One region of the Marinomonas sp. G8-14 genome, then DNA from elsewhere that is predicted to be linked to it. Evidence: predicted binding sites of a transcription regulator. Region 1 holds the regulator's gene; each other region holds the start of a gene.
What was found. Region 1 encodes FNR, which switches genes on or off when oxygen is low (the NO sensors DNR and NnrR bind a similar motif). Its sites were predicted from a motif close to TTGATNTANATCAA; they were not measured.
Positions count from the first base shown of each region.

Region 1 (7,367 bases):
AGGTTTGTCATCCATTTAGATTTACCAAGCAGTCCAGAAGCTTATTTTCAAGAAGTGGGAAGAGCAGGACGAGATGGAAAACCCGCTAAATCGCTATTGCTTTATGGTTTGCAAGATATGCTTCAAGCCCAACAATTGGCCGCTCTTAACCCTATGGCATCAGAAAGAGAAATACAGCATTTAGGAAGTTTATTTCGTATTTTAGAGGGGCGAGGATGTCGGCGACAAAACTTGTTATCTCATTTTGATGAGGAAATTCCCGCTTGCCAGTATTGTGACCGATGCTTGACCAATCGATCTGAGCAAAACATGTCAACAGCCAGTCAAAAACTGTTGTCGCTAGTCTATCATACGAAAGGTTTGCAGCCATTTTCCCTGCTTATTCAAGTTTTATTGGGCAAAAAAAGCAAATCCGTTTCTGCTATTAAAGGGGAATCTTTACCATTATTTGGTAAAGGCAAGGAGCTTAATGAGGCCCAATGGAAGTCGGTTATTCGATATCTCATAGCATACGAATATATCTCCGTGGGGACGACAAGCTTCTTTACATTATGTATCAATGAAAAAGCCCGGCTGTGCTGCAAGGTAAAGTGCAAATTATTATTCCTGCAGAATATTATTATCCTGTACTGTCAGAAGATGTACTGAAATCAGAGAGCACTAACTGGCATAAGATTCTGGCGTGGAAATACGCAGACGCTAATATAACGTTAAGTGACACTCAGCTTAGGTTGATCAGTCTACATAAACCGACTTCGGTGGCGTCTCTAAGCCGCTTAACCGGATTACCAAAAGAAAGTGTCGCTGTTTTTGCCGAATCGCTGATGAAAGTCATTCATGAAACTGACTCAGGTAGGCCTCATATAGTATGTACTTGAGTGCAAGACAAACAACATCAAGTGACGAAATCGATGCACTCCAGCATGTTTCTGAACAAGCTAAACAATGTTTCGCTACAGCTGATGCTTTTTTTGGCACGACATTTAAACGGTCTGTATGTAATTTTAAACAAAGAGGCAAAGCGGCTGGTACGGCGCACTTGCAAAAAAACGAGCTACGTTTTAACTATTTTATGTATCAACAGAATCCAACTGAGTTTTTAAACAGTGTGGTTCCACACGAAGTAGCGCACATGGTGGTCTATCAAATTTACGGCAATAGCGTAAAACCGCATGGTAAAGAATGGCAAGCGGTTATGTTTAAGGTTTTTGGTATCCGACCAAACAGGACGCATACTTTTGATGTTCCTCCACAAAAAAACAGCTATGAATATTATTGTGCTTGTCAAAAGCATCATTTTAGCAAGCAACGCCATACTAGGTACTCAAAAAGGAACAGAGTACATTTGTAAAAAATGTCATTGCTCTTTGAAATTTCTAAGTAAAAAAAATACCCTTACATCGTAACTAAATTGAGTGAAAATAGCGTTTTTTCATACAATTGACCTTAAGTCATCCATTTTTGATGCGATGACATCATCCTTATAGTAAGATAAGCGCGTTTTATTCACAGCGTATATATGATGGATTTATCTAATCGACCTAAAGAAAAGTTGGAGCTAAATAAACTCCAAAAACGCCTTCGTAGATTAACAGGCCAAGCCATTGCCGATTTCAATATGATTGAAGATGGTGACAAGGTAATGGTGTGCTTATCTGGGGGCAAAGACTCTTATACTATGCTTGAGATTTTACGTAATCTACAGGCTAGTGCTCCAATAAAGTTCAGCATTGTTGCTGTAAACTTGGACCAGAAGCAACCAGGCTTTCCAGAGCATATCTTACCTGCTTATTTGGAAGAGCTGGGGGTGGATTTTCATATCTTAGAGCGTGACACTTACAGTATCGTCAAAGAAATCGTACCAGAAGGTAAAACAACGTGCGGTTTGTGCTCTCGTTTGCGCCGTGGTTCACTTTATGGCTTTGCTGAAGAAATTGGTGCGACTAAAATAGCATTGGGCCACCATAGAGACGATATTCTTGAAACATTATTTTTAAATATGTTTTTTGGTGGTAAATTGAAATCAATGCCTCCGAAGCTATTGAGTGATGACGGAAAGCATATCGTGATTCGACCTTTGGCTTACTGTAAAGAATCTGATATAGAAGCGTTTGCTCACATGAAGGAATATCCCATTATTCCTTGCAACCTTTGTGGCTCTCAAGAAAATCTTCAAAGACAAGTTGTCAAAGACATGTTACAAAAATGGGAAAAAGAATTTCCAGGAAGAATTGAGACCATGTTCTCTGCTTTACAAAATGTAGTTCCATCTCACTTAGCAGATACTGAATTGTTTGACTTTAAGGGGTTAAAGCAGTCGCCAGCGGCCTTTGACCGATTAAATATTATTTCATTATAGGATAATAGAAATGAATCTTACACAAAAAGCACTATTACTAACCGCCGGCATTTTAGGATCATCTATCGTTCATGCTTCCTCGGCAGGGGTAAGCTTAAATAATGATACAGTGAAGGGCGACATTGATCTAAATATGGGCGCTTTCGGTGTGAATGGTGGTGTTACTCATAATGACGATGAGAACACATCAACGGCACATATTGGTGTGACGGTTGAAGACTCAGACACTAGCGGTCCACTTCAGGCTGGTTTGGGTATTCGTTTTTATGCAATCGATGCTAATTTAGACAGTGATACAGGGAATGATGATCTTTCCCTTGCTCTAGCCTTAGGGGGATGGTACCGATATACGTTGCCCGCAGCGAATCGTGTGAGCATTTACGGCTCTGTTTACTATACCCCAGAAGTGCTAGCACTATCGAACTTGGATCACATGTATACTTACGAGTTTCGTGCTGAATACATGACGATGCGCAATGCCAGAATTTATGTTCGTTATGGCAAAACTGTCACTGTATATGAGGACAATAGCCGTAAAGAAATTGATAAAGGTCTTTCTGTTGGTGCAACAGTAGACTTCTAATTGTGCTCCTGGCAAACAAAAAAAGGTGGCTTATGCCACCTTTTTTGCTGATTTGAATCAATCGCCGTTATAAGCGCAAAGACTGAAAACAGGAATGTCGCTATCTCTTAATTTTTGACTCCCGCCAAGATCCGGTAGGTCAATAATAGCCGCTACTTCTTTGATCTTTGCTCCTTGCTTTGTTAAAAGCTCAATCGCTGCAAACAAGGTTCCACCGGTCGCAATGAGATCATCAAATAATAGAACTTCATCACCTGCGCTAACGGCGCCTTCTTGTATCTCTAGTTCTGCTTCGCCATATTCTAAAGCATACTTTTGTGAGATGGTTTTACCTGGAAGCTTACCCTTTTTACGCACTAAAATAAGAGGCTTTTGCAACTCATACGCCAATACAGCTGCAATTAAAAACCCTCTCGCATCGATACAAGCGATGTGAGATATATTTGTAGAGATATAACGATGAACATAAGCATCTACTACCATTCTCATGCCTTTAGGGTCACTAAAAATGGGAGTGATGTCTCGAAAGCTGATGCCTTGTTTCGGCCAGTCTTCAACTGTTTGTATCAGTGATTTAACGTAAAAATCGTCATAGAGCATGTTGCAAGCGCCTCATTATATCAATCAAATGTTGGCGATTTTACCACAATCACTCGCAACCCCAACGAGTTTTTGTATCTCAGGGAAATCAATTATCTCAATTTCTTTGCCATCAACATGAATCAATTCACTTTTTTGAAAACGAGTAATGACTCGACTTACCGTTTCTACCGCCAAACCAAGATAGTTACCTATCTCACCACGGGACATAGATAAGCGGAAGGCACTCGCAGAATAGCCTCTCTTCTTAAATCGAGTCGATAGGTTGAGCAAAAAAGAGGCGACTTTTTCATCCGCATTTTTTTTGCCTAAAAGGACCATCATTTGTTGATCGTCAGAAATTTTTCGACTCATTACCTTAAACAGCTGATGCTTTAAAGAGGGGATTTGGGAAGATAGCTCTTCAAGATGACTAAAGGGAATTTCGCACACCGTGGTTGTTTCTAACGCTTTTGCAGACACTGGATAAACGTTGGAGTCAATACCACTTAGACCAACTAGCTCACTAGGGCAATAGAAGCCTGTTATTTGCTCTTCACCATAAGAGGTGATATTGAACGTTTTTAGTGTACCAGAGCGGACCGCGTAAACAGAATCAAATGGTTCGCCTTGACGAAACAAAAAATCCCCTTTTTTCAATGGTTTTTTGCGTTCAATTATCTGATCCAGTCTATTGATGTCCTCATCCGCTAATGCAATGGGAAGACAAAGTGCACTTAAACTACAGTTTTGACATTGCGAGGTAAGCGTACTATTAAATCGTGACTGTGTGTGTGTCATGGTCATGTGATTCTCCCTGATCTCGATCTATATAACTTTTGAGTATTTTATGGCGCCATTTAGATACTTATCGAAAACCATGCAAATGCAACGAATGAGTAATCTACCGCGATCTGTTACTTTAATGGTGGTCTGCATTCCACCATCATTTATTTCTAACATACCATCTTCGATCATGGGTGTTAGATTGTCCACTTCTACAGCAAAATAATCAAAGAAGCGAATGTTAAATCGCCTTTCGATCTCGGCGGTGTTCAGCTCAAATTGAGAAATCAATGTCATTATTACTTGATGACGAATTCGATCATCCAAATTGCTGATATAGCCTTTTGCGATCGCCAATTGGCCTTTTTCAATACTACGTCGGTACATGTTTAGGTCAGTGTGGTTCTGTATATATACGCCATTTAAATCACTGATAGCGGACACCCCAAACGCCACTAAATCGGTGCCGGCATGTGTTGTATAACCTTGGAAATTACGCTGTAGTTCTCCTTGTCTTTGAGCTTGTGCTAAGGTGTCATCTGGCTTGGCAAAATGATCCATGCCAATGTATTCATAGCCAGCATTCATTAAGTATTCAATGCTCATTTTTAATAAAGCAAGCTTCATATTGGAGGTCGGTAGGCTTTCATCCAATAGGCGTCTTTGAGCCGGAAACCGTTCTGGTAGGTGCGCATAATTAAATAGAGAAATTCTATCCGGAGACAAGGCTACCACTTTGTCTAACGTGTCTCGAAAGCCCTCTAGAGACTGATAGGGAAGACCATATATCAGATCAAAATTAATGGATCTGATACCCTGTTCACGGGCATAAGTCACTAGGTTATTTACCATCTTTAAAGGTTGAATTCTGTGTATTGCTTTCTGAACTTTACCATCAAAATCTTGAACACCAATGCTAATTCGATTGATCCCCATTTGAGTTAATAGTTTAAGCTTTGAATGGTTAATCTCTCTAGGATCAATTTCAATACTGTAGTCTTGTGTTCCGTCATTAATAAGAGTGAAATGCTGCTTAATGTTATCAAATAGCGTTTTTATTAATGTTTCAGTGAGAAACGTTGGCGTTCCACCACCAAAATGCAACTGTGTAACGGTTCGCGTATGGTCTAACATTAAGCTGCGCAACCTCATCTCTTCACCCAGCAGCTCAACGTATTCAGTGCCTTTATCATATTGTTTAGTTACGATTTTATTACAAGCACAGTAGTAACAAAGGTGAGCGCAAAACGGAATATGAAAATATAGACTGAGTGGTACTTCAGACGATGTTAGCATCTTATCGATTAGCGCAATCTTGCTTATATTGGCATCAAATTGTGGCGCAGTTGGGTAAGAGGTATAGCGAGGCCCTGATAAATCATACTTACCAATAAGTTCAGAATCCCAAATCATGATGTGTTCCTATTAAAATTTCTAATAGGAGTTTACTCTTTAGTCCCTAGGCTCTTTCTGACCTAGATCAAGATTTACCACTGTGTCGCAAAAAATAAGCCATTCAGTGCTAAGCCAGTGCTGTCAATTAAGTATAACGACGGCCATATTGTGCAATAACGCGCTCACTATGTTCTCACTCCCTGATAAATTTGCTTTAATAACCCGCTCTTGATCAGCGCAGTTGCTATGCAAAGGTTTTTTCTATGAGCCTCACCCTCATTTTATCTCGCTCATGGTGCCGGTGCAGGCCACCATAACGATTTTTTGATTCAGCTTTCGGCCGCTATTTCTGAACAAAGAAAGCAATCGGTGCTTCCTGTCACTTTTTCCTATATGAAAGAGCAGGAGCATTCCCTAAAAAAAGGCCACCTCCACGCTTTGTGACACTGGTTCCAGAATACCGTCATTACATCGAGCATGAAGAAGCTTGCGTTGTAGCAGGAAAGTCTATGGGAGGACGAGTTGCGACACAGCTTTCACATCTTCCTATGGTGAAAGCCATTGTGTGCTTTGGTTTCCCTTTTTATCCTGCTGGTAAGCCAGAAAAGAACAGACTGTCCTTTCTTTCTGATCTTAACGTGCCTTGTCTTATTATTCAGGGGACGAGAGATCAATTGGGAGGATACGATTGGGTAAGCCAACAAGACATACCAGAGAACGTTGAAGTTGTGTGGATTGAAGGCGCAGACCATGACTTTAAAACATTAAAAAAATACAATAGAAATGTAAGCGATACCGTCACGCAGATCGCAAAAATCACTCACCATTGGCTAGTGAAAAACATCTGATTTTCAGGCTTTTTAACACCGTAGAGGAATATTATGGAACACCAAGCACTTCTTGATGCTACTGGTTTACTTTGCCCAGAACCGGTCATGCTTTTGCATGTAGAAATGCGTAAATTGACCGCGAAACAAGTTTTAAAAGTGATCGCAACAGATTCATCGACAACAAGGGACATTCCAAAGTTTTGTCAATTTCTTGGTCATAAGCTTATCAAGCAAAATCAACAAGGGGATATTTATACATATTGGATAGAGAAAAAAGAAAAATAAAAATCCCCCAGACTGCGCTCAACAGAGTGGGGGATTCTATTAAGCTCTAGAATTAAGCTACTTTTAACTTTTTGCCATGCTCTTTTTGACCAAGAATTGCACTTTGATAAATATGCTCAAAACTTGAGAAAGCAACATCAATATCCAATCTAAGTTGACGAGCAACATCATTTGAGGAAATTAAGCCGCGTATGGTTTTAGTATCTTCATCAATGACCAATAAGTGTTGAAATTTATTGTTACGTTGGCTAAAAAGCAAAGACTCGATATCTGATTTTTGAAGCGATGTATAAGACAATGCAAGTAGCGTTTCCTTTGCTCTCATCAAGTCTGCAACCATTAGTTCTGAGCGTTGATAGCCATTAGCAACCTGCTTAATAAAGACGTCTTCTGATAAATCCTCAAGACTAATCACTCCAATAAAGTGATTCTCAGCATCAACGACTATCTTCATACGTACATGTTCTTTTCGCATTAAGAAAACTAGTTCATCTGCTCGTGTACTGGACTCTATGACCCGAGGACCTGCTTTTTGAAAATCCGTGAAAAC
Region 1 is NZ_CM147891.1:1,064,926-1,072,292, reverse strand. It holds gene AC0L6V_RS05405 (RecQ family ATP-dependent DNA helicase) at 1-648, shown strand, start outside; gene AC0L6V_RS05400 (SprT-like domain-containing protein) at 869-1,351, shown strand; gene ttcA (tRNA 2-thiocytidine(32) synthetase TtcA) at 1,520-2,359, shown strand; gene AC0L6V_RS05390 (YfaZ family protein) at 2,370-2,942, shown strand; gene AC0L6V_RS05385 (adenine phosphoribosyltransferase) at 3,000-3,542, opposite strand; gene fnr (fumarate/nitrate reduction transcriptional regulator Fnr) at 3,567-4,328, opposite strand; gene hemN (oxygen-independent coproporphyrinogen III oxidase) at 4,350-5,720, opposite strand; partial or broken gene AC0L6V_RS05370 (alpha/beta family hydrolase) at 6,027-6,550, shown strand; gene tusA (sulfurtransferase TusA) at 6,584-6,817, shown strand; gene AC0L6V_RS05360 (CBS domain-containing protein) at 6,870-7,367, opposite strand, start outside.

Region 2 (7,367 bases), 820 kb from region 1:
ACAACAAGTCGACGTGTTCATATTTGTCGAGTTTGTTGTAAAGCGTTTTAATGCTAATGCCAAGTTGGTTTGCGGTATCGGTTTTATTGCCATCGTTCTTTTTTAATGTTTTGAGTATGGCGATTTTTTCCATATCGTCTAAGCGCATACCGGTAGGAACGCCATAGGTTTCGTCGTGTTTTGCCTGATCATTGAAATCATGGGTAATGAGATGTTCGGGATGAATGATATCGTCAGCCAGTATGTAGGCGCGTTCAATCGCATGTTTTAGTTCTCTGACATTGCCTGGCCAAGTGTATCGGCCTATTTTTTCTAGGCTTTGAGATGAAAGCTGTTTGCGTTGGCCATCTTGAGTGTTGCGGTAAGCTAAAAAATGTTGCGCAAGCCCACAGGCATCTCCTTCTCTGTCTCTTAGTCTGGGAGCCATGATAGGGAACTGCGCCAAACGGAAGTACAGGTCTTCACGAAAGATTTCGTCGCGAATGGCGTCTTTTGGTGTGCGGTTGGTGGCTGAAATAATTCGAACATTGGCCATTTTGACTTGTTGAGCGCCGACGGGTTTGTATTCGCCACTTTCGAGTACTCTTAGCAGTTTGACTTGTTGTTCGTAAGGCATTTCGGTGACTTCATCTAGAAATAAAGTACCGCCTTCAGCTTGTTCGAAAACGCCTTGATGGTCTTTATGGGCGCCAGTAAAGGCGCCTTTAACATGACCAAATAATTCGCTATCAATGAGCCTCAGGGCTTAGTGCTCCGCAGTTGATGGCAACAAAAGGACCTTCGGCTCGTTGACTAAAAACATGCAGCGTATTGGCAATGAGTTCTTTGCCTGTACCACTTTCGCCGACGATAAATACGTTGGCTTTGGTGGCAGCGACTTTACGAATGGTTCGATAGAGTGAATGCATGGCCGTAGAAGAGCCGACTAACAAACCGAATTGGTCTAGATAACTGGCTTGTGTGCAGATGTTCTCATGGGAACGATTGAGCCTCACAAAAGACTTCCTCTAACGAAGATTGAATCAGCTTAATATTGAAAGGAGCGCGATAATGAAAACCAGCGCCTTTACGCATAAGACAATCTAGTATTGGATCGGGCGTTCCACGACTGAAGAACAAAAACTCGGTTTTGTAGAGTATCGGGCTATCGACTAATGCTTTTAGAGCAATGTCATGCAGCGAATTGACTTCGATAAGCGCCACATCACATTGAGCATTAGTGAGCTGATCGAGCCAGTTTTCACCCTGATGGCTAATGTTAAGCTCATATTGGCGAACGCTCTGTAGCGAAAGTAGGTTTGAAGCTAATAATGGATCTTGAACATGCATAAATAGCTTTGGGGAAGACATTATTATTTACCTGAATAGACCTTAAAAAATTTATGTGGCAATACAATCATAGGGCAGAGGCTCGCGATAGCGTTCCCTATGAAACTTTGCAGTAAACACGACCTTAATCATCCTTATTTGCACAAAGTTCACCCTTTTTTGAAAGGAAACAGAGAATGCTTGATGCCCCGTTTTTTCCAAAAGAGCCGAACCAAAATGCGGATTTACGCATTTTGTGTGACATATTTTCTATGTGCTTTGATGGTTTTTTTGCCAATTCCGCGTTATGTGGTCGTGTCGGCAATACCTTGGATAAACATGTTTTTAAAAAAGTGTCTTCTTTGTATCGTCGCTTGGCCGAGCGCTTGTTGCTTAACGTTGGTTCTCTACCAGAAGACACAGGCACAATGAACCCTGAGCCTGGTTACGTAGCAACCGCTTATTTGTCAGCGCTCAATGCGCCCGATAGATATGCTCCTAGTCGGATTATGTTGGTGAATTGGCAAGTGATAAAACGTATTGGTAAGTTGGTGAGAAAGCTTGAAAATAAAGTATTCGCCAACACGATCGTCGACTATTTAGCCTATATACAGATCGTATTGGACAATGCAGAACACAGACGGAAAACGGCAAAGCTGATTGATTAGCAATCCCAGTGGTAACAAAGGCCTGAGGATTTCTATAATGTCTCTAGGCCCATTTTCAATTATTTATTATCGACAATGCGATAATCTAACTTGCCAATAATCTTGCCAGTATTGTTGTGTGTGGAAACATCAAAGCTGGCACTATTTTTGGTTTTGTTAGGATTGATGATGGATATAACTTCACCATTAATAATGAGTTGATAGGTTTCAGAAAACGTCACTTGCAAATCTTCTGACATTGGACTTTCAAATAAAATGTTGTCTTTTAAGCGAATCACTCGGCTTTCACCGCGAACCCATTGTCCAACCAGTGGTTGTGCTTTGAATGTGGCGTTATCATGGGACACCGTCGCTTCAGATAAGAAGATTTGTATGGTGTCTCCACGTGCCATGGTTTTTTGGCGCTCATTAACGCGAGCATTCAGTGAGGCCAGCTCCGTGCTGGTTTTGCTGATGTAAGTTCGTAGTGCCTGAATCGCGGCATTAAGCTCTTTGGAGTTTAATTGCTCTATCGGGCGTAAGCTCGGTTGCTCAGTGGCTTCACCGACACGACTTTTGAGCCTCTGTATAATTTTTCGTTGCCACTTGCTTTTGAGCCTTAAGCTGTTCAACCAAAGTGTTCTTGGGCGCACTATCTGTTGCGCCATTGAGGTTAGGCTTCTTGTTGTCTTTGATTTGAGTATTATTAGCCAGTGCAGCGGCATCGGCGTTTGCTTTTTGTTCCTGAGGGATGCTCTTCTCAATTTTTTTAGGGGGTAAGTCTTGTAAAATTGGCATCGAGCAAGCGCTAATAACAAGCGTTGCAAGTAAAAGGCCAGTGCGAAATATAGACATTAAATAATCCTAGGATTAGAGACGAAAAATAAGCTACCAAGTATGCGGTATGGTGAATAGTATGTCGAGCTGAGAGCGAGAGTATTTAAGGCATGATGGTAAATACAACGGCTTAAAAGAATACTCTCAGTCTCTGAACTCTTTCAATAAAAGAACTTGGTGTGCGTTTTCAGCTTTACACTGAGTTTTGAGATTGGTTCCACAAGATGCATTCGTCTAGTGTAATGCCATGACCACCAAATATATCCAATGCACTGCCTATGGTTAAATCGACTTTGCCATTAGACAACTCGTGAACGCGTTTAAGATCCGCCAAAGAGCGAGCCTCCTCCTGCGTAGGTGACCGCCACTGGGCAACCTTGCCCAAGAAGTGTCACTAGGTCTTCATCAATGCCTGCCTGTAAACCTTCTACATCGGCCGCATGAATGAGAAACTCGTCGCAATGATTAGCCAGTTCAATTAAGTTTGCTTGATTGACTTGCGTTGAGGTTATTGTTTGCCAGCGATCTGTGGCAATGTACCAGCCGTCTTTTGTGCGGCGACAGCTTAAATCCAGTACCAAGCGGTCCGTACCCGTTTCACGTTTGATTTTGTCTAATCGATCCCATGAAAACTCACCGTTTTCAAATAGGTAAGATGTCACGATAACGTGAGAGGCGCCAGCCTCTAAATAGCTTGCGGCATTGTTATCTTTTACGCCACCACCAAACTGTAAACCATTAGGATAAGCACGAAGTGCGCTTAACGCCTCTTCTTGGTTGCCTTTTCCTAAAGCGATAACATGGCCACCGACAAGACCATGTTCGCGATACATCAGCGCATAATGTTCCGCGTTATATTCACTGATAAAGTTCTCTGTGGCGCCTTTGTCATTTAGACTCCCACCGACAATTTGCTTAACCTTGCCTTGGTGCAGATCGATACAAGGACGGAACTGGGTCACAAAAAAACTCCTACTATTGTTAGTTTGAATAAAAAAGCGTTTGTAATGAAAAATGATTGTAACTGATAATTTATCGATAAACGATGCGTCAAAGCATATAGTTGCTAAGCCTGTTATAATCTTGTTCCATTCCAAAAGACAGACATATTAAGCAATCATCATGCTGCAAATAACACTCGCCGTGGCGATCCCAGACCACGAAATTGAATTAACCGCCATTCGAGCGCAAGGCGCAGGTGGTCAAAATGTGAATAAAGTCTCTTCTGCTATTCATCTTAGGTTTAATGTCGCCCATTCTTCTTTGCCTGAATTTTATAAGGAACGTTTGTTAGCCCTTAGTGATGCACGTTTAACTAAAGAGGGTGACATTGTGATTAAAGCGCAACAACACCGTACCCAAGAGCTGAATCGAGAGGACGCCTTGGCTCGCTTGAAAGCGCTTATTCTTGAAGCGGTTCGTGTGCAAAAAGCCCGTCGCCCCACCAAACCTACGCGTTCTTCACAGAAAAAGCGTATTGATCAGAAAAAGCAAAAAGGGCAGATCAAAAGTTTGCGTCGTAGCAATTGGGATTAAAAATTTCTCTAACGTTAAGCAATACTTGTTTTTCTAACGATCATTAGCCTTGTAATGTAACGGGGTTACTTTCTTCAGCCTGTTAAAAAAGATGTGCTTGAAGCGGCTTACCAATCTTTTTGAACGTACGAACAAGAGATAGACACCATGCCAGCAAATCATGAAACGGATCAGATCATAAAAAGCCCTTGCATTCGGCAGTGCTGTCTAGATAGCGACGATGTTTGCGTGGGTTGTTATCGTACAATTGATGACATTTTAAGGTGGCAGGCGGCAACAAACGAGCAAAAAGTCGAGATGTTGGACAACGCATTGCGCCGAAAAAATAAACCGTTTGATCGCCCTTAAAAGTACAAGTCGACATTGATCAATGTAAAGTCTCTGCTTTTTTATCTACTTATTTCCTTCACTCTCTTTCTCTTGATCTAACGCAATGTTTTAAATCGAAACTGCACTCATAATCTGGCCTTATAGTAAGCCTCAAAAGGTTTGAGGCTACGGTGGGCGTTGGATAATAAGAGCACGGCTAAATGTAAGTGTCTGCAAGCGCCTTTTTCTCAATCAAATGAATGGGTTGAAGTCATATGATTAACGAAGCTGTAGTGGAATTATCGCGGTTTCAGTTTGCTCTCACTGCTCTGTACCACTTTTTGTTTGTCCCTTTAACATTGGGGATGGCTTTTTTACTTGCAATCATGGAGTCCGTCTATGTGATTACAGGTAAGCAAGTTTATAAAGATATGGTCAAGTTTTGGGGCAAGTTGTTTGGAATTAACTTTGCTTTAGGGGTGACGACTGGTTTGACGATGGAGTTCCAATTTGGGACAAACTGGTCTTACTATTCGCATTATGTAGGCGATATTTTTGGTGCACCTTTAGCCATTGAAGGCCTTATGGCTTTCTTCCTAGAATCAACCTTGGTGGGTTTGTTCTTCTTTGGTTGGGATCGTCTGAGTAAAGTTAAACACTTAATGGTGACATGGGGTGTCGCATTAGGGTCTAACTTATCCGCTTTGTGGATTCTGATCGCCAATGGCTGGATGCAAAATCCAGTTGGCTCTGAATTCAACTATGAAACTATGCGTATGGAGCTGGTGGATTTTGGTGCTCTGCTGTTGAACCCAGTGGCTCAGGTAAAATTTGTTCACACCGTCTCGGCAGGTTATGTCACCGGTGCGGTGTTTGTGCTTGCCATCTCGAGCTATTACCTACTCAAAGGTCGTGACCTTGCTTTTGCTCGCCGCTCCTTTGCTATCGCTTCAGCCTTTGGTTTGGCGTCTGTGTTAAGTGTTATTATTTTGGGTGATGAATCTGGCTATGAGCTAGGTGAAGTGCAAAAAGTGAAGTTAGCCGCGGTAGAGGCTGAATGGGAAACTCAAGAAGCCCCTGCGGATTTCACTCTAATAGGCTTTCCCAATCAAGATCTTCAGGAAACGGAATTTGCTCTTAAAATACCTGGTCTGATGGGCATCATTGCAACGCGCTCACTAAGCGATGAAGTCACTGGTATCAAAGAATTGAAAGAGCATAATCGCCAACGCATTATTAACGGTATTTATGCGAATCAACTGCTTGAACAGTTACGTAGTGGTTCAACTGACCCATTGGTGAAAGCAAACTTTGAAAAGGTGAAAGGGGATCTGGGTTACGGCTTATTGGTGACTGCTTTCAATGCCGATATTAACCGTGTGACATCAGAAGAAATAGATATGGCTGTTGAGTATTCTATTCCTCAAGTTGCACCATTGTTCTTTGCGTTCCGTATTATGGTGGCCTGTGGTTTTATCATGCTTTTCATGTTTGCCGTGGCTTTTTACCAAAATGCACGCCGTCGTATTGGTAAAAATCCTGTGTTCTTAAAGTTCATTATCCTGTGCTTACCGCTTCCTTGGATTGCTTGTGAAACAGGTTGGTTTGTCGCGGAGTATGGTCGTCAGCCATGGGCAATCGGTGAAATTCTTCCAATTCATGTTGCTGTATCAAGCTTAACTGCGGCCGAGATTTGGACAACGATTATTGGCTTTACTGTTTTATATACCGTGTTCTTGATTGCTGAAATGTATTTGATGATTCGCTTTGCGAAGCAGGGACCTTCTAGTTTGCATACAGGTCGCTATTCACTTGAACAAGAAACCGCTCAGCTAAAGCAAGGGGTGTAATATGGATTACGAATTATTAAAAGTCATTTGGTGGGTGTTGATCGGTGTTTTACTGATCGGATTCTCTGTGACAGACGGTTTTGATATGGGTGTTGGTAGCTTGTTGAAGGTGATCGGTGGTACGGATTCAGAACGTCGTATTATGATCAACTCAATTGCCCCTCATTGGGACGGCAACCAAGTTTGGTTTATCACCGCAGGTGGAGCTTTATTTGCCGCTTGGCCGGTGGTGTACGCGACCTCATTTTCTGGTTTTTACTTTGCAATGATGTTGGTATTAGCGGCGTTGTTCTTCCGTCCAATCGGTTTCGACTATCGTTCTAAGCTAGAGAATTCTAAGTGGCGCACTAGTTGGGACTGGGGCATTGTATTTGGTTCCGCTGTTCCGCCGATTATTTTCGGTGTGGCGTTTGGTAACTTGTTGCAAGGCGTGCCTTTTCAATTTGACCAATTTCTACGCGTGACTTATACAGGTTCTTTCTTTGCCTTGTTAAATCCATTTGCGATTCTCTGTGGCTTGGTTAGTTTGATGATGCTAATGACACAAGGTGGTGCTTGGTTACAAATGAAAACAGATGGCAATTTGCACCGTAAAGCCTGCATAGCCACCACAGTAACAGGTACGTTAGCGGCGGTTTTCTTCATTATTGCGGGCATCTGGTTAGCCTATGGTATAGATGGTTATGTGTTGACCAGTGTTATTGACGGCAATACCGCCATGACACCTTTAATGAAAACGGCAGAAGTGCAAGCCGGTGCTTGGTTAGCCAATTACGATAAAGTGCCAGCATTAATGTTAGCACCGATTGTGGGTATTGCAGGGATGTTAGTGGCCGCGTTGGCGGGCGTGATGAAAAAGGCGGCTTTAGCTTTCTTTAGT
Region 2 is NZ_CM147891.1:248,590-255,956, forward strand. It holds gene AC0L6V_RS01265 (sigma 54-interacting transcriptional regulator) at 1-742, opposite strand, end outside; gene AC0L6V_RS01270 (sigma 54-interacting transcriptional regulator) at 729-995, opposite strand; gene AC0L6V_RS01275 (hypothetical protein) at 973-1,350, opposite strand; gene AC0L6V_RS01280 (hypothetical protein) at 1,506-1,976, shown strand; gene AC0L6V_RS01285 (hypothetical protein) at 2,036-2,623, opposite strand; partial or broken gene hisA (phosphoribosylformimino-5-aminoimidazole carboxamide ribotide isomerase) at 2,986-3,754, opposite strand; gene arfB (alternative ribosome rescue aminoacyl-tRNA hydrolase ArfB) at 3,915-4,328, shown strand; gene AC0L6V_RS01300 (DUF1289 domain-containing protein) at 4,476-4,676, shown strand; gene AC0L6V_RS01305 (cytochrome ubiquinol oxidase subunit I) at 4,913-6,487, shown strand; gene cydB (cytochrome d ubiquinol oxidase subunit II) at 6,489-7,367, shown strand, end outside.
Region 2: a site for FNR is predicted at 4,749-4,762, ahead of AC0L6V_RS01305 (cytochrome ubiquinol oxidase subunit I). Genes of this name have one in related genera too.

Region 3 (7,367 bases), 410 kb from region 1:
GCAGAGGCTGGTATTGTGGCATCAGAAACCTCTAACAATGCGGTAACGGCGTCCGTTTTGGTTCCATTATTGGCGTTTGGTATCCCAGCAGACGCATTAATGGCCATGCTGTTGTCGGTGTTTATGGTGCACAACTATACACCAGGGCCTCGTTTGTTCAGTGAGCATCCTGAGTTTATTTCTGGTCTGTATGTTGCCTTGTTTGTGATGAATATTTTTATATTCATATATTTAACGTTTGCTTCAAGATTCATTATTAATATTACGAGAATTCGTGGCCGTTTTATTGGTGCCTTAATTTTTGTTCTCGGATTTTTAGGTGCTTACAGTCAAAATTATCAATTTACTGATGCCTTTATTGCGTTAGGTTTCTCTGTGATTGGCTATGTGATGAAACGAAATAATGTTCCGGCTGTGCCTATCATTTTAGGTTTAGTACTAGGGCCAGTGTTTCTAAACCGTATGCGTCAAACACTGGGCGTCTCTAATGGAGAGTTTAGTATTTTTATTGAGCGGCCTATCGCTTTAACACTGCTTACGGTGACCGTTCTATCTATTCTGGTGTTTACTTTTAGCAAAATTAGAGAAAAGCGACGAGTAGCTTGATAGTTGTTTGACGTAGATACTAGCGAACTAGCGAACTAGCGAACTAGCGAACTAGCGGGCCTCACAATGGGTACCTTTTTTTACACCTTATTTCATCTTTGGATGAGACTTGTTTAAAGGAGTCTTTAGTGGTGTGCCTGCTACAGTGTAATTCTTAATGGGTAAGAGGAGCGATATTATTTGAAATATAGAAACCGATGTATTGTCTTCAAAAACACCATTCAAAGCAGTATTTATCGTTTTAAATGCTTGATGACTTTATTTACTGAAATGTGTGCTTAGATAGAAAACTGAGCAAAGCGTGCCGCAGCATGCCATCATAATCAAAAGGCTTTCTGGAGTGCCATCAAAGAGTAAACTTGCCAGATAACTGATGAAACTTCCCATGGCAAATTGCATTGCGACTAATAACCCTGAAACCGTACCTGCTTTTTCTGGCAGTTGTATAAAGAGTATTGCTAGGCTATTTGCACCAATAGCCCCCGTTACACTGATATAAAGCATGGTGCCTGTGACAAATAATGCGAGTGGTACTTTATTGAAACCAATCATTCCCCAAATAATTAACGTTGCGACAAAAGACACGGCTACCACCACACGCAATGCCATGCTTACGTTATAGCGTTTGCTTAAATAAGAGTTGAGCAAGGTTGCAATAATAATAGCGAAAATGTTCGCAGAAAACAGTAAAGCATAATGGGTTTCGGAAAGTTGGAAATGCTTGATGTAGACAAAAGCGGATGTCGCAATAAAAGCAAACATACCTGCGAATGAAAAGGCATTTGTCAGTACGTATTGAATCAATAAAGGGGCACGTAAACATTCAATGTAGTTTTTACAGTAATGGCCAACACTAGGCTTTGCGACCACATTTTGTTTTACGTCTGGTAATAACAGAGCGCTCCCCATAAACGCCACCATTGAAAATAGCGCTAAGAAGTAAAAGATCCAGCGCCATTCAAAATAGCTAACAATATAAGCGCCCAATATTGGCGATATCAGCATGACCATCATAGAAATGATGTGCATATACGATAGTATGTTGGCAGCACGTTTTAGTTCATATAAATCTCGAACTAAGGCTCTTCCAAGTACGGCAGCGGCTGCCCCTCCTAGAGACTGTAGAAAACGGAAAAGCACTAGGCTTTCGCCAGTCGATGCCATGGCGCAACCAATACTGCTAAAAAATAAAATCCAATACCTGCTAGCAATAAACGTTTCCGACCTAACATATCGGATAAAGGGCCAAAGATAATCATGCCTATGGCCATCCCAAGTAGAAAAACAGTGATTGTTGTTTGTATCAATTGATCTGTAGTGCCTAAATTATCAGCGATAGTCGGTAGACTGGGTAGATACATATCGATAGACAGCGGCCCAAAAGCGACCAAATAGCCAAGTAACGGGATGGTTAGTTTTTTTAAAACAGAGGACATGGAAGCTCCTAATTTAAAGGCATGTGGCGTTTTGGCACATTGTTCATTCATCAACTAACTAAAGTATTTATTGCGATAGTTGCACAATCAATATCCTGTTGTTCACTGCCGCCAGAGACGCCAATTGCCCCAATGACGATGCCTTGAAGTAAAATGGGGATGCCGCCACCTAGAAAGGTAAAGTCTGGTTCGCTCTGTAAAGCGAGTAAGGTGTTATTTCTTTCTGCAAGTCTTTCTTGCCATTGCTTGGTTGGTATACCAAATGATGCAGCAGTAAAGGCTTTCTTATGGGAAATAGCTTGGGATAGAAGAGGTGCATTGTTCATTGCCGCACTGGCAAGAGTTCGACCAGAAGAATTAACAATCGTTATGCAGATGTTGATACCACATTTTTCCGCTTGATCCATCGCAGCACTACAAAGTTGCAGTGCTGCCTGCGTAGCTAGATCTTGTTTTGTAATGGTTTTATTGAGCATGTACCTACCTAATAGGGAATATTACGTTTACCTGCCCAGTACCTGAGCTTGGAAAGTAATTGGTAATGATTTCCGCCTTTGCGTTATATTTATCCCAGCCTAATGCTCCAAATAGCATCGCAGTGTCATGCATACCGCCTTCACCGCAGCAAAATTTTGCGTATTCAGGTAGCATTGCTAGGAATGTTTTTGTGTCACCAGCTTGCCAGAGATCTAAAACACGAAGGTCAACTTGACGGTGAAATTCACGAGAAATAGTAAATGTTCCGTTATTTTGTTCGTATAAATGATTCTCCCAAATTTGATGAGAAAGTGAGCCAGAGGCGATTAGCATGACATTGTTATTGCTACTTTCAATGGCTGCATGAATGGCTTCACCAACGCGACGAGACTCTTCTAAGCTGTGAACCGTACACCAAGCGGCAATAGAGACCACTTTGAAATGTCTGTCTTCGTTCATGTAACGCATTGGCACAAGAGTGCCATATTCTAAGTCGAGTGTTTCAACTTGGTGCGAAAGCATATGCACACCTTTCTCCGTCGCTTTAGTCGCAATAGCATTGCCTAGTTCTGGATTGCCTTCATAAGAGTAAGACAAGTTTTGAATAAAATGGGGAAACTCATGGCTTGTGTATATGCCTTGATAGTGGGCGTTGGCATTAATATGATACCCAGCATTTACCAACCAATGTGTATCTAAAACTACAATAGTATCGACTCCTGCCGCTTTTGCACGACGTGCAATTTCACGATGACCATCAATAGCAGATTGTCGGCATCCTGCTAATCGGCCAGGTTGTTCTGACAACAGCATGGTTGGAACGTGTGTTACTTTTGCCACAATACTTAAAATACCCATAATAACTCCTCAATCATATTATTTTAATTAACATGTTAAGTAAAATGTTTTTTGAGTGTCTTAGTCAATGTATTTGAAGTTTAGCAATAGTTACTTTTGATCTAGGACAAGGTCTTTAACACTTGTTGTAAGACCGTGCTCACAGATAAGTATCTTATTGTGAATGTTTCTTTGTCAGTGAGATATTTGTAGATCAAGATTATCAAGTGGGATGTGTGATGGGATATAAGTTAGTTAATATGAGTTGTTAGAGAAGGGGGGTATAAAGAAGTATTTGGCTCAGATTCAAACTGGTAATCATAGTTTGAGCTAAAGTTTGATCTGAGCTAACGAAACTTATTCTATGATGGATAGATAGTGCTTAACAAAGTGTTCACTATGGATTACCCATTTCAATTTGGTACCTTTTTCAAAAAACCAAGCATCGCCTTTTTTGTAAGTTTTTTCTTCCCCAGTATCAAGAAGGGTTAATGTTACCTCTCCTTCAACAACAACTGCATGCTCATGAAAAGGGTATTCCATGTCAAATTCACCTTTGGTACAGCTGAAGTAAGCACAGCATACCGCTGAATCAGGAGCACCATAGACGACTGCACCTTTAATAATACAGTCTCCTTCGATTTTGTTAGCACCAAGATCTGAAATAGTTCCCCATGGCATAAGCTCAATGCTTGATAAATCGATACTATTCATTCTCATTGATAATCCTCTATATAGATAAAAGTTGGCTTTAATTAGACAGTTACTTACACTAGTGCTTTTATTGAAAACAGATATGTCCCAAAAGCGGTGTTTTTTCAAGAAAATATTCTAATCGTGTTATGGATGCCTTTTAGAAAGTGTTGACGTAATTTTTAATTAATTAAATAAGTTCTTTCGGTGATTATTTATGTCGTATGGATCGGTTATTCTACCTTTCTATAGTGCTTGCGAAAATCTGAAGGGACTCATTCCAGTATTTTTCAAAAAGAACCGAGAGAAATAAGAAGGATCTATATAGCCTAATGTGTAAGCGATCTCGGTGAGGTTTTTATTCGTATGGGATAGCAAGCGTTTGGCTTCCAGTAAAACACGCCCATTTATCATTTTCTTTGGGCTGAGTTTGGTTATTTTTTTGCATAAATAGTTCAATCGGCTTTCATTTATTTGTAACGCATCACAATAAAATTGTATTTGCTTCTCGATTAAAAAATGTCGCTCTAGTAAGGTGCTAAACTCTCTAAAACAGAGAATTTCACTCTGATTGTGCTGTTTTTTAGGCTGCTCGGAGCCTGAGAGTCTTAGCATGTTTATCAAGATAAGTTTAACAAGTGTTTCAATACAGTCCTGTTGATATAGTGCAGATTGGTTCCATTCCAGCTTGAGCATTTTAAAAAGCGTTAATAATTGCTCCCAATGATGTTGGCCTAGCCCTGTTTCTTTTTGTTGATCGATATGAAATGGCATAAGCAATGAGTTGTGATTGCTGTAGGCATTCAGTTCGGCCATGATTTTTTGTAAATGAGTGTTATGAATGGTGATGACATAGCCCGGCGCTGTCGGTTCTGTTAAAAAGGCGTGTGGTGTGGCTGGCGGTGTATAAAAGGCGGCACAGCTTTCCGTTTCGTAAACATTCTGATCGATATTGAACAGCGTTCTACCAGATAAAATGAGGTGTATTTGACAATATTCAGCATGCAAATGCATAGGCATATCACGTCCGAAAAAGTCGGCCATTTTTCCAAGCACATCAAAATGGATAGTGGCGTCTTTGTAAGCGACATCATAATCCTGACCAATATTGATATTTGGAATCCACTCTTTTTTCATTGAATTCGTTTCTTTATTTTAGTGTTGTTTTTTTTAGGAGTATGGCACAGAAATAGTAAAAAAATCCCAGCGCACGAATTAGCGTGACACTGGGCAAAGTAAGGGTGATCAAAAGATCAAACATCTGAGTATGTTAACTGGGAGGCCTACCTACTCAGATGACAATCAGCATTTAATAGACGGACGCTGTTGTTTCTTTATGGGAATTTTGTTCAGGTTTGAACTCATTCACCAAAGCCTTAGTGCTGTTCATTAGCAAGCCTGTGTCACTGCCTACGGCGACAAATAATGCACCAAGCGATAAGTAATGTTTGGCTTGTTGTTTGTCGGCCATCAAAATTCCTGGTGCTTTACCGGCGGCCACGATTTTTTTAATGCTCTTTTCAATTACTTTGACGACTTCTGGGTGGTTTGGCTGTCCAATGTATCCAAGCGAAGCACTTAGGTCTGCCGGTCCAATAAAGACACCATCAACACCATCTACAGCAAGAATGTTATCCAGTTCTTTGACTGCTTGAAGAGACTCTATTTGTACCAGTACACAGATTTCGTCATTGGCGGTTTTTAGATAATCCGGTGTTCTATTGAACTGGGAAGCACGTGCTAAGGCACTGCCAACACCACGAATCCCCGCTGGTGGATATCGAGTTGCTTTGACTATTTCTGCTGCTTGCTCTGCGTTGTCGACCATGGGGGCCAGTATTGTTTGCACGCCAAGATCAAGAATTTGCTTAAGCGCAACATGGTCAGCCCATGCTGGACGCACGATTGGATGGCTAGCAAAAGGCGCAATGGCCTGCAACTGACCTACCATGGTTTGCAGAGTGTTTGGTGCGTGCTCACCGTCGATCAATAGCCAGTCAAACCCTGCGCTCGCAATGAGTTCTGCAGTATAGTTATTCGCTAATCCAAGCCACAGTCCAATCTGTGGCTGGCGGTTTTTGAGTGCTATTTTGAAAGTGTTTTTAGGGGCAGACATGTCTATCTCCTAAGCAAAATGACAAGATACTGAGCCAAGTGGGCCATAGTCCACATTGAACGTATCACCTTTGCGGGCAGCTATTGGCCGAGTAAAAGAACCACCAAGAATAATTTGTCCTGGTTCAAGCTCAACATCAAATGGTGCTAATTTATTGGCTAACCATGCAACCCCATTGGCAGGGTGATTGAGTACACCTGCGGCAACGCCTGTTTCTTCAATTATGCCGTTACGCTGCATAATGGCTGATACCCAACGTAAATCTATTTCGCCGACTTTGATTGGACGGCCACCTAAAATGATAGCGGCATTGGCCGCGTTGTCCGCGATGGTGTCAAAGACTTTGCGAGGGCGTTTGCTTTCTGGATCTATCGATTGGCTGCGGGCGTCAATCAGTTCAAGTGCAGGGATAACGTAATCTGTTGCGTTATACACATCGAAAATCGTGCAGTTTGGCCCTTTCAAGGGTTTTTTTAAAACGAATGCCAGTTCGACTTCGATACGCGGAACAATGAATTTGTCCGTTTCGATTTCGCAGCCATCGTAGTACAGCATGTCATCAAGCAAGGTGCCGTAATCTGGCTCATCTATTTGTGAGGCTCATTTGCATTGCTCGTGAAGTGAGTCCAATTTTATGACCAATTATTGTGCGACCTTCATTCAATTTCATTTGTACCCATTCGCGTTGAATCGCATACGCATCGTCAATCGTGATATCTGGGTAATCTAGTGAAATTTGGCGAATTTGAACGCGTTCTTTTTCTGCCTGATTAAGTCTGTTTGCACAGGAAGTAATGATGTCGTTTGAAAGCATGTTGTCCCCTTAACTATTTAAGTTCTTTAGATATTCTGACTCAGAAATAATGGTGTTCTTGAGGACACCAACGCCTTCAACTTCTGTTATTACCACATCTCCAGGCTTAACATCTGCTAGTCCTTCTGGCGTACCTGTGAAGATCATATCGCCAGGCGATAACGTCATAATGTCACTTAAATAGGCGACTAGATGTGGGATGTTAAACACCAAATCTTTCGTATTGCCTTCTTGCTTTAATTCTCCATTGATGTAAGTACGTAACATCAGGTTATGTGGGTCTTTGACCTCTTTTGCATCAACAATATAGGGGCCAATAGGAGTACAAGTATCACGGCTTTTCACGCGCAGATTAGGGCGGTAATAGTTCTCTAAATAGTCACGGATG
Region 3 is NZ_CM147891.1:1,478,246-1,485,612, reverse strand. It holds gene AC0L6V_RS07640 (tripartite tricarboxylate transporter permease) at 1-606, shown strand, start outside; gene AC0L6V_RS07635 (MFS transporter) at 865-1,770, opposite strand; gene AC0L6V_RS07630 (MFS transporter) at 1,746-2,042, opposite strand; gene AC0L6V_RS07625 (GlcG/HbpS family heme-binding protein) at 2,093-2,518, opposite strand; gene hpaD (3,4-dihydroxyphenylacetate 2,3-dioxygenase) at 2,523-3,377, opposite strand; gene AC0L6V_RS07615 (cupin domain-containing protein) at 3,714-4,070, opposite strand; gene AC0L6V_RS07610 (helix-turn-helix domain-containing protein) at 4,296-5,186, opposite strand; gene hpaI (4-hydroxy-2-oxoheptanedioate aldolase) at 5,359-6,165, opposite strand; gene AC0L6V_RS07600 (fumarylacetoacetate hydrolase family protein) at 6,175-6,720, opposite strand; gene AC0L6V_RS07595 (FAA hydrolase family protein) at 6,749-6,979, opposite strand; gene AC0L6V_RS07590 (fumarylacetoacetate hydrolase family protein) at 6,989-7,367, opposite strand, start outside.
Region 3: a site for FNR is predicted at 3,474-3,487, ahead of hpaD (3,4-dihydroxyphenylacetate 2,3-dioxygenase). Genes of this name have one in related genera too.

Region 4 (7,367 bases), 2.1 Mb from region 1:
GCCACGATTTAAGCTTGGCGGTCTTTTCTTTTAGGCTTTTTAGTGACATTAGTAACCCTCCTGATAATCTTCCACCTTGCCAGCAAAGACGCGATAACCCCATAAAGTATAGGCGCAGATCAATGGCACGAAGATGCATATACCGGGTAGCAAGAAGAGCAAGCTGCTGTCTGGCGATGCTGCTTCCATAAAGGTGAGTTGCCTTGGTATGAGGTACGGGAATAAACCGACCACAAGACCAGCAAAGCCCAATAAGAATAGCGTTGCAGCATACCAAAATGGTCGACCTTCATGATGAACGACGTCATTCGAATGCCTGTTTAAATCTCGCCATGCCAAAACCGCGACCACCAAGGTGATAATAGGTAAGGGCGATAACCACAGGAAATTCAAACCAGAAAACCAACGCTGACGAATGTCTATCTGGGTTGCCACGGTCCACAAACTCACTATTACCATGGCTAAAATAGTGATCAGTAAGAGTTGTTTACCTAATTTCGCCGCGTGTTCTTGAATACGTCCGCGACTCTTCATAAACAAATAACAAGCGGCTAACAGCGCATAACCCGCCATGACAGAAAAGCCTGTTAGGATAGAAAAGGGCGTTAGCCAATGCAGACTAGATAAACTGTCGACACCGGCAGGTACGCCTTGAACGATGGAGCCTAGCAGCATGCCTTGGCAAAATGCTGCGATAGCAGAACCCGCGCTAAAGGCGAAATCCCAATAAGGTCGAGACGTATCGGACTTAAACCGATATTCGAACGCCACACCGCGAAAGATTAAAGCAAACAGCATCAGCATGATGGGCAGATAAAAGGTTGAGGTAATGCCTGCATAAGCGGCAGGAAACGCCGCAAACAACACCACACCACCAAAGACTAACCAGGTTTCGTTGCCATCCCAAACATGTGAAATAGAACGCATTAAATGGTCGCGCTCGCCCTCTTGGTTGAACCAAGGGTAGAGAATGCCAATCCCGAGGTCGAAGCCATCAAGTAACACGTACATAAAGATGGCAAAGCCTAAGACAAGGAAGTAGAAAAGCGCCAAATCCATCATTTATCTCCTTGTTCTATTGTTGGTTGATCTTTTGTTTTCAGATCTGTCGATTGTTGTTCTTTCGATGTTAGCGACTTCACCCAAGCCAATGCGTAGCCCGGCGCTTTCATACCAATAAGCTGCTGCTCTAAGGCTTCCATTGATGGCGGCCCCTTCTTAATCAGCTTGCCCATGAAGTAGAGATAAACACCAATTAGTAAGCTGTAAATGATCACAAACATGGTCAAGGTAAACAGCACGCGTTCTGCAGGCAGTGGCGACACAATTTCGGACGTTCTTACCAAGTTATAGACAATCCAAGGTTGACGACCAATTTCGACTACATACCAACCTGCTAGTACCGCAATGACACCCATAGGTGTAAATAGTGTCACGAGAGACAAGAATGCTTTGTTTTCATATAAGCGACCTTTACGACGTAACAAGAGAGCAAGCGCCGCAATACCCATCATGCCAAAACCAATGCCAACCATGACACGGAAAGACCAAAATACTAACGGTACATTGGGTCTGTCTTCAGGCGGTACCGCCTTTAGACCTTGCACTGCGCCATCCCACGAGTGAGTTAGGATCAGGCTGCCGAGGTTGGGGATGCCGAGTCTCATAATCGTTCGATTCCGTTTTCATATTGGGCATGGCAAACAGCAGCAGTGGCACGTTTTCTTCTTGTGCTGGCCAAATCCCTTCCATGGCCGCCAATTTGATTGGCTGATGTTCTTTTACGTTCAAACCGTGCATATCGCCGATCCATGCTTGTAGTGGAGTGAGTACCAAGGCGAACCACATGCACATGGATAAGCCTTTTTTCGCGAACGGAATGTGTTTCTTTTTCAATAAGTAGTAGGCACAGATGCCGGCTACAACAAAAGTGGCGGTAATTAATGACGCAACTAACATGTGTGTGAGGCGATAGGGCATGGATGGATTGAAAATCACTGCCATCCAGCTTTCCACTTCAAACTTGCCATCGACGATTTTGTGCCCTGTGGGAGTTTGCATCCAAGAGTTGGCGACGATGATCCAAAAGGCGGAAATCCACGTCCCTACCATGACGACGATGGTTGAGAAAAAGTGCAGCTTCCGACCAACACGTTGCCAGCCAAACAACATGACACCAAGAAAGCCAGCTTCCATGAAAAAAGCCGTTAGTACTTCATACGCCATCAATGGCCCAAGTACTGCCCCGGTCATTTCTGAGAACTTGGAAAAGTTGGTACCAAACTCGTAGGACAAGACGATACCGGACACCACCCCCATACCGAAGGTAATGGCGAAGGGTTTGATCCAAAATTTTGCCAACTGTAAGTAATAAGGGTTGTGTGTTTTAAGCCACAGACCTTCCCAAATGGCAATCAGCGTCGCCAAACCAATGGTAATGCTGGGGAAAATGATATGAAAGCTCACCGTAAAGGCAAACTGTATGCGAGATAAGATGGCGACGTCGAGGTCCATAATGGCTCCCTTAGCAATAAATAAGCGTTAGGTAGTTAAACGTTGTTTTTAACGCTTAGCGTGCGTATTTGTTGTACAGCCAAAGGCAGTATTGCTAATCCTACAATGCTAAAAAGCGCAATGATTTCGGTCATTAAAAAGCCAGTGTTCATGGTGTTGGTCCTGTTAGTTGATAAATATTTGATGTAAATCAAAGGTTGCCTTAGTCATAGCAAAGGACAGGCCAACTATTAGTGATATTTATGCTTTTGATTTTAAAGGGAATTTTTATTTCTTTGCTTGCTGTGTCAAAAAGGTTTACGATTTTTCCATTTACAGATGTAAACGAGGTTTACGATTTTGACGCTTTCCTTGATGTTTGAAGTCGCCATGCTGGTGAACAGTGTATGTGGTGTATTGGTCGCCGTTTGGCTATTGTGGCGCGCACGAAAGCAAAGTGACCTACAAGCGTTGGCTGGCTTTGCCATCATGATGGCTATTTGGTGTTTTGGGCATGTGGTTTTATTTCAAGGCTATGAGCAAATTGGTATTCATATCATTCTTGCTAATCCATTAATGCCGACTTTTTTCTTACATTTTGCCATCCGTTTTGTCAATTCAGGCCCGGCTAAAGAGCCTATGTTAGAACGCCTATATCAGGTCGTGCCTTGGTTCTATCTTACCAGCTTCGCGGTCGTGTTACAGAGCTGGTGGATTGGTGCGGGCGATGCGATTAGCACCTTAGAGACACGTTCATTTTTCATTTTTACTGAAGCTGGGGCCTGGAACCTCGCCTACACCGTGTTGATTGGTATCTTGGCTCATGGTGTGCTGTTGTTTGGTTGGTATCGGCATTCTGGTAACAAGAAACGCTCCATTCTAGCCATGTTCGGCGTTGGCGCTTGGGGGTTATTGTTAGCGACCAGTTTTGTGTTTCCTTCCTTTGGCATTAGCTGGTTTCCGTATCCCATGCTCTTGCTGCCAACCTATTTGCTGTTGTTGGTTTATGCGGTGGTGCGCTATCAAATTTTGTCAGTCAATGCCTTTGCCAATCGTGCCTTGCTTTGGGTGGCCATGATGTTGGTGATTCTCTGTGTGATCGCAGTAATCAGCGTGGTATCTGGACGCCTTGGTTTGCAGGCGTTAGCCAATGTGCCAAGTTGGCAGTTGTGGCTGTATTCCTTGTTGATCTTGGTTGTCGCTGCGGTCATTTATCAGCCGTTGAGTCGTTTGGTATCGCGGCTTATTTATCCTGGCGCCTCCTTGAATGAAGCGATATTGGATACCTGGTCAACACAATTAAAAGACGCCCAAGACTGGTCGCAATTGATCGCCATTGGTGAGCGTTTACTTTCTCTGCAGATAAGACGCAGTGTGGCGATTCAATTGCAACGTTCTGCTTACCCAATGAAAAAGCAAGACGATGTTTTAGCAATACGAGTGTCTCGATCCGAGTCGGATTGGCACTTTGTTTTGATCGGTTGGGAGGATGCCAGCCCTGGGATGCGTTTGACAGCGGAGGTGTTTGCCTCTTTATTTTCGACTAGCTGTGGCTTGCTTGAGCGGTTGTTGGCCTTAGCGGTGGCGGAACGAAAACGCATGGATGAGCAGCATTTGGTTGAGCTGGGCAGTTTGTCGGCGGCCATGGCCCACGAGTTACGCAATCCTCTGAACATTATTTCCATGGCAGCCTATGACGCGCCAGCTGAAACGCGTCAACATATTCAGACTCAGCTAAAACGCGCGGATCGTTTGGTGAGCGATATGTTGGTGTATTCCGGTGGCTTGACGTTGCAAGTTGTCGCCACGCCTTTACGTTCTTTAATAGCGAGTATTCTGGCGCAAGCTCAGCTAGAAGGTGTGGCGTTTGAACTTGATATCGATGAAGCGATTGAGTTGGATGCTGACCCGCAACGACTTCAACAGGTGTTTATTAATCTCATCGATAATGCCGTGTCTTTTTTGCGCAATATGCCAGAGGGCAAATTATTGATTGAAGCCAAAGAAGAAGATCAACAGATTGTCATCCAAGTGCATAATAACGGGCCAGCCATCGACCCAAGCCTGCAAGGTGAAGTTTTATTTCAGCCATTTGTGACTAAGCGAGCGGGTGGCAGTGGTCTTGGGTTAGCGATTGTGCGTCGTATTGTTGATGCCCATGGCGGGAAGATTAGACACCGTTCTGATTCGGCTTGGCCTGTGACCTTCGAGCTTATTTTACCTCGCCACTTTTCTGGCGTTGCGATTTTAAACAGAGAATTCCATGACTCAAAATAAAATATTACTGGTCGACGATGAACCTGCATTTCGTGAATTGGCGAGCCGTTGGTTGGCGAAGCAAGATTACCAGGTCAAAACCGCGGGTAGTTTAGACGACGCCCGAGGTGCATTGGCGTTGTTTGATGCGGATTTGGTGCTATTAGACTTGTCTATGCCGCCGCATTTTGATCCGCAAGTGACCTTGGATGCGATGGACGATTTTGCGGGTCGTCCGGTGATTATTATTACTGGCCACGCGGATCGGGATTTGGCCCTAAAAGCCATTGAACTTGGCGCATGGGATTTTATTGCTAAGCCCATTGATCCAGATATGTTGGCGGTGGTGGTGCGCCGAGCCATCACCAAAACCACCTTAGAGCGAGAATTAACTCAGCTAAAGCAAGTTAGTCATTCTTCCCAAGGTGCGTCTGCGTATATTGGTCATTCGATGAGTTCACAAAAGGTCAGGGCGTTGGTGGAGCGAATCGCACCGACGGATGTGCGTGTTTTGGTCACGGGGCCATCGGGTACGGGTAAAGAAGTCATTTCGCGCACCTTGCACGACTTGAGTCATCGCGCAGCCAAGCCGTTTGTTTCTGTGCATTGCGGCGCGATTCCTGCGGATTTATTAGAAAGCGAACTGTTCGGTTACGTGAAAGGCGCGTTTACTGGGGCGGAAAAAGACAAAATTGGCCTATTGAGTTTGGCCGATGGCGGCACCTTGTTCTTGGATGAGATCGGCGAAATGCCGTTGGCGATGCAGGTGAAACTGCTGCGAGTGCTGCAAGAGGGCACCTTCTTCCCTGTCGGTGGCCGAGAACAGAAATACATCGACATCCGTGTGATTTCCGCAACCAACGCCGACTTACTTGAAAAAGTCCGAGAAGGTAGCTTCCGAGAGGACCTGTATTACCGAATCAAAGGCGTCAATATTGAAACCCAAGCGCTGGCGGAGCGTCTAGAAGACGTTCCCGTATTGCTACAGTCATTTCTGCAGCGTTTGCAAAGTCAGCAAACCAAGCAATTACAGCTCAGTCCTGAAGCCGTGCAATGGTTCCGAGATCAATCATGGCCGGGCAATGTTCGAGAGTTGAAGAACGCCCTAGAAAGCGTCGCGTCTATTTGCCCGCAAGGTCGAATCACCATGGAAGATATCCAGCTGTTATATCCAAGTGGTGAGTCTGTTCGTCAAACCATGGCAAGCTTACCAACGAGCGACGCCTCATTAGATGAACAAGTCCGCGACCTTGAGATTCGACTGATTAACCAAGCCTTAGAAAAAAGCCAAGGCAACCGCACCCAAGCCGCCAAACAACTGGGTATTTCACGACAAGGGCTGATTAAGAAAATAGAGCGATATGGGTTGTAGAACGAGCTTAATCGTTTTACATAGATTCTTTGATTAAGGTCAGTATTTTTTAATCATTTTGTTACTTTCAGTGTGAAAATTGTTTTGTTTTTGTCATTAACTGCGGTGTAGTATCTGACGATAACTCTACAATAAAAAACATAATAAGGATGTTATTATGAAGTGGCAAAGTCTATCCGTTAGAAGTCGCATGTTCTCTGTTCTTGCAGTGTTGCTGGTTGCCAGTACGGTGGTCTCAGTAAGTACTCAAGCACTTTCCACGCTAGATACAGAGTTAGAACAGTTAAAAAAAGAAGTATTACCCACCCATCTAAGTAATCTAGCCTCACAAATTAGTACTGAAATTACGCCGTTAATTACTGCCTCTCATCTCATGACAAACGACAATTTTGTTGAAGACTGGGTTCGCAAAGGCGCAGCAGATAATCAGATTTCTTTTATAGAAGCTAAGCTGAAATCCGTGAAAGACATCGCGGGCAGTGACTCGACATTTTATGTTTTAAATGGCCCAAATGGTTTGGAATATTTTGGCTATGAGAAAAACTTTTTAGAACGCTGTTGCCAGATTATCCTTACAAAGAGTTTTATCCGAATTTTTTGGCCACAGGCCATGATTATGAGTTGAATTTACAGTATGAAAATCAAATGCTGTTTATCAATTATCGTAGTAATGCTGTGGATCCAAATACCAATAAACCCTATTCAGTAGCAGGGCTTGGAATTAAAGCGGACAAGCTGATTAATATGGTTCAGAAGCTCAAGGTAGGTCCGCAGGGACGCGCTATGTTGGTAACAAGCAATGGTGTGATCCAAGCAAAAGGTGATTCTTCCTTTATGGATAGGATCGAGAAAAGTCATATTTCTAGTTTGTTGAACAATAAAATCGACCTAGTTATTGATGATGTGATGATTAACGAACAGGTTTATTATCTGGGGTCATTATGGGTACCAGTATTAGACAGGTTTATTATGCTCGTGGTGCCGAAACAGCAGATCATGGCACCGATTTATAAACAGCTCCAGAAGGCGTTTCTCTACTCTGTTGTCTTTATTTTGATTTCATTGCTCATTCTTCATTTTGTGATTGGTTCTTTGACTCGTCCTATTGTGGCGATTGGTAAGGACGTTCGTTATGTGTCTGATAATTTAGATCTTAATTATCAGATCAAGAGTTCTGATAAAGCGGAAATCGGTGCTTTGGCTGGCGCAGTTAACTCCTTGCTGCGGACTTTAAAGGGCTCATTAA
Region 4 is NZ_CM147891.1:3,141,351-3,148,717, reverse strand. It holds gene AC0L6V_RS16090 (hypothetical protein) at 1-49, opposite strand, end outside; gene cydB (cytochrome d ubiquinol oxidase subunit II) at 49-1,059, opposite strand; gene AC0L6V_RS16080 (cytochrome ubiquinol oxidase subunit I) at 1,059-1,667, opposite strand; gene AC0L6V_RS16075 (cytochrome ubiquinol oxidase subunit I) at 1,579-2,514, opposite strand; gene AC0L6V_RS16070 (sensor histidine kinase) at 2,854-4,770, shown strand; gene AC0L6V_RS16065 (sigma-54-dependent transcriptional regulator) at 4,757-6,121, shown strand; gene AC0L6V_RS16060 (hypothetical protein) at 6,279-6,746, shown strand; gene AC0L6V_RS16055 (methyl-accepting chemotaxis protein) at 6,680-7,367, shown strand, end outside.
Region 4: a site for FNR is predicted at 2,695-2,708, ahead of AC0L6V_RS16075 (cytochrome ubiquinol oxidase subunit I). Genes of this name have one in related genera too.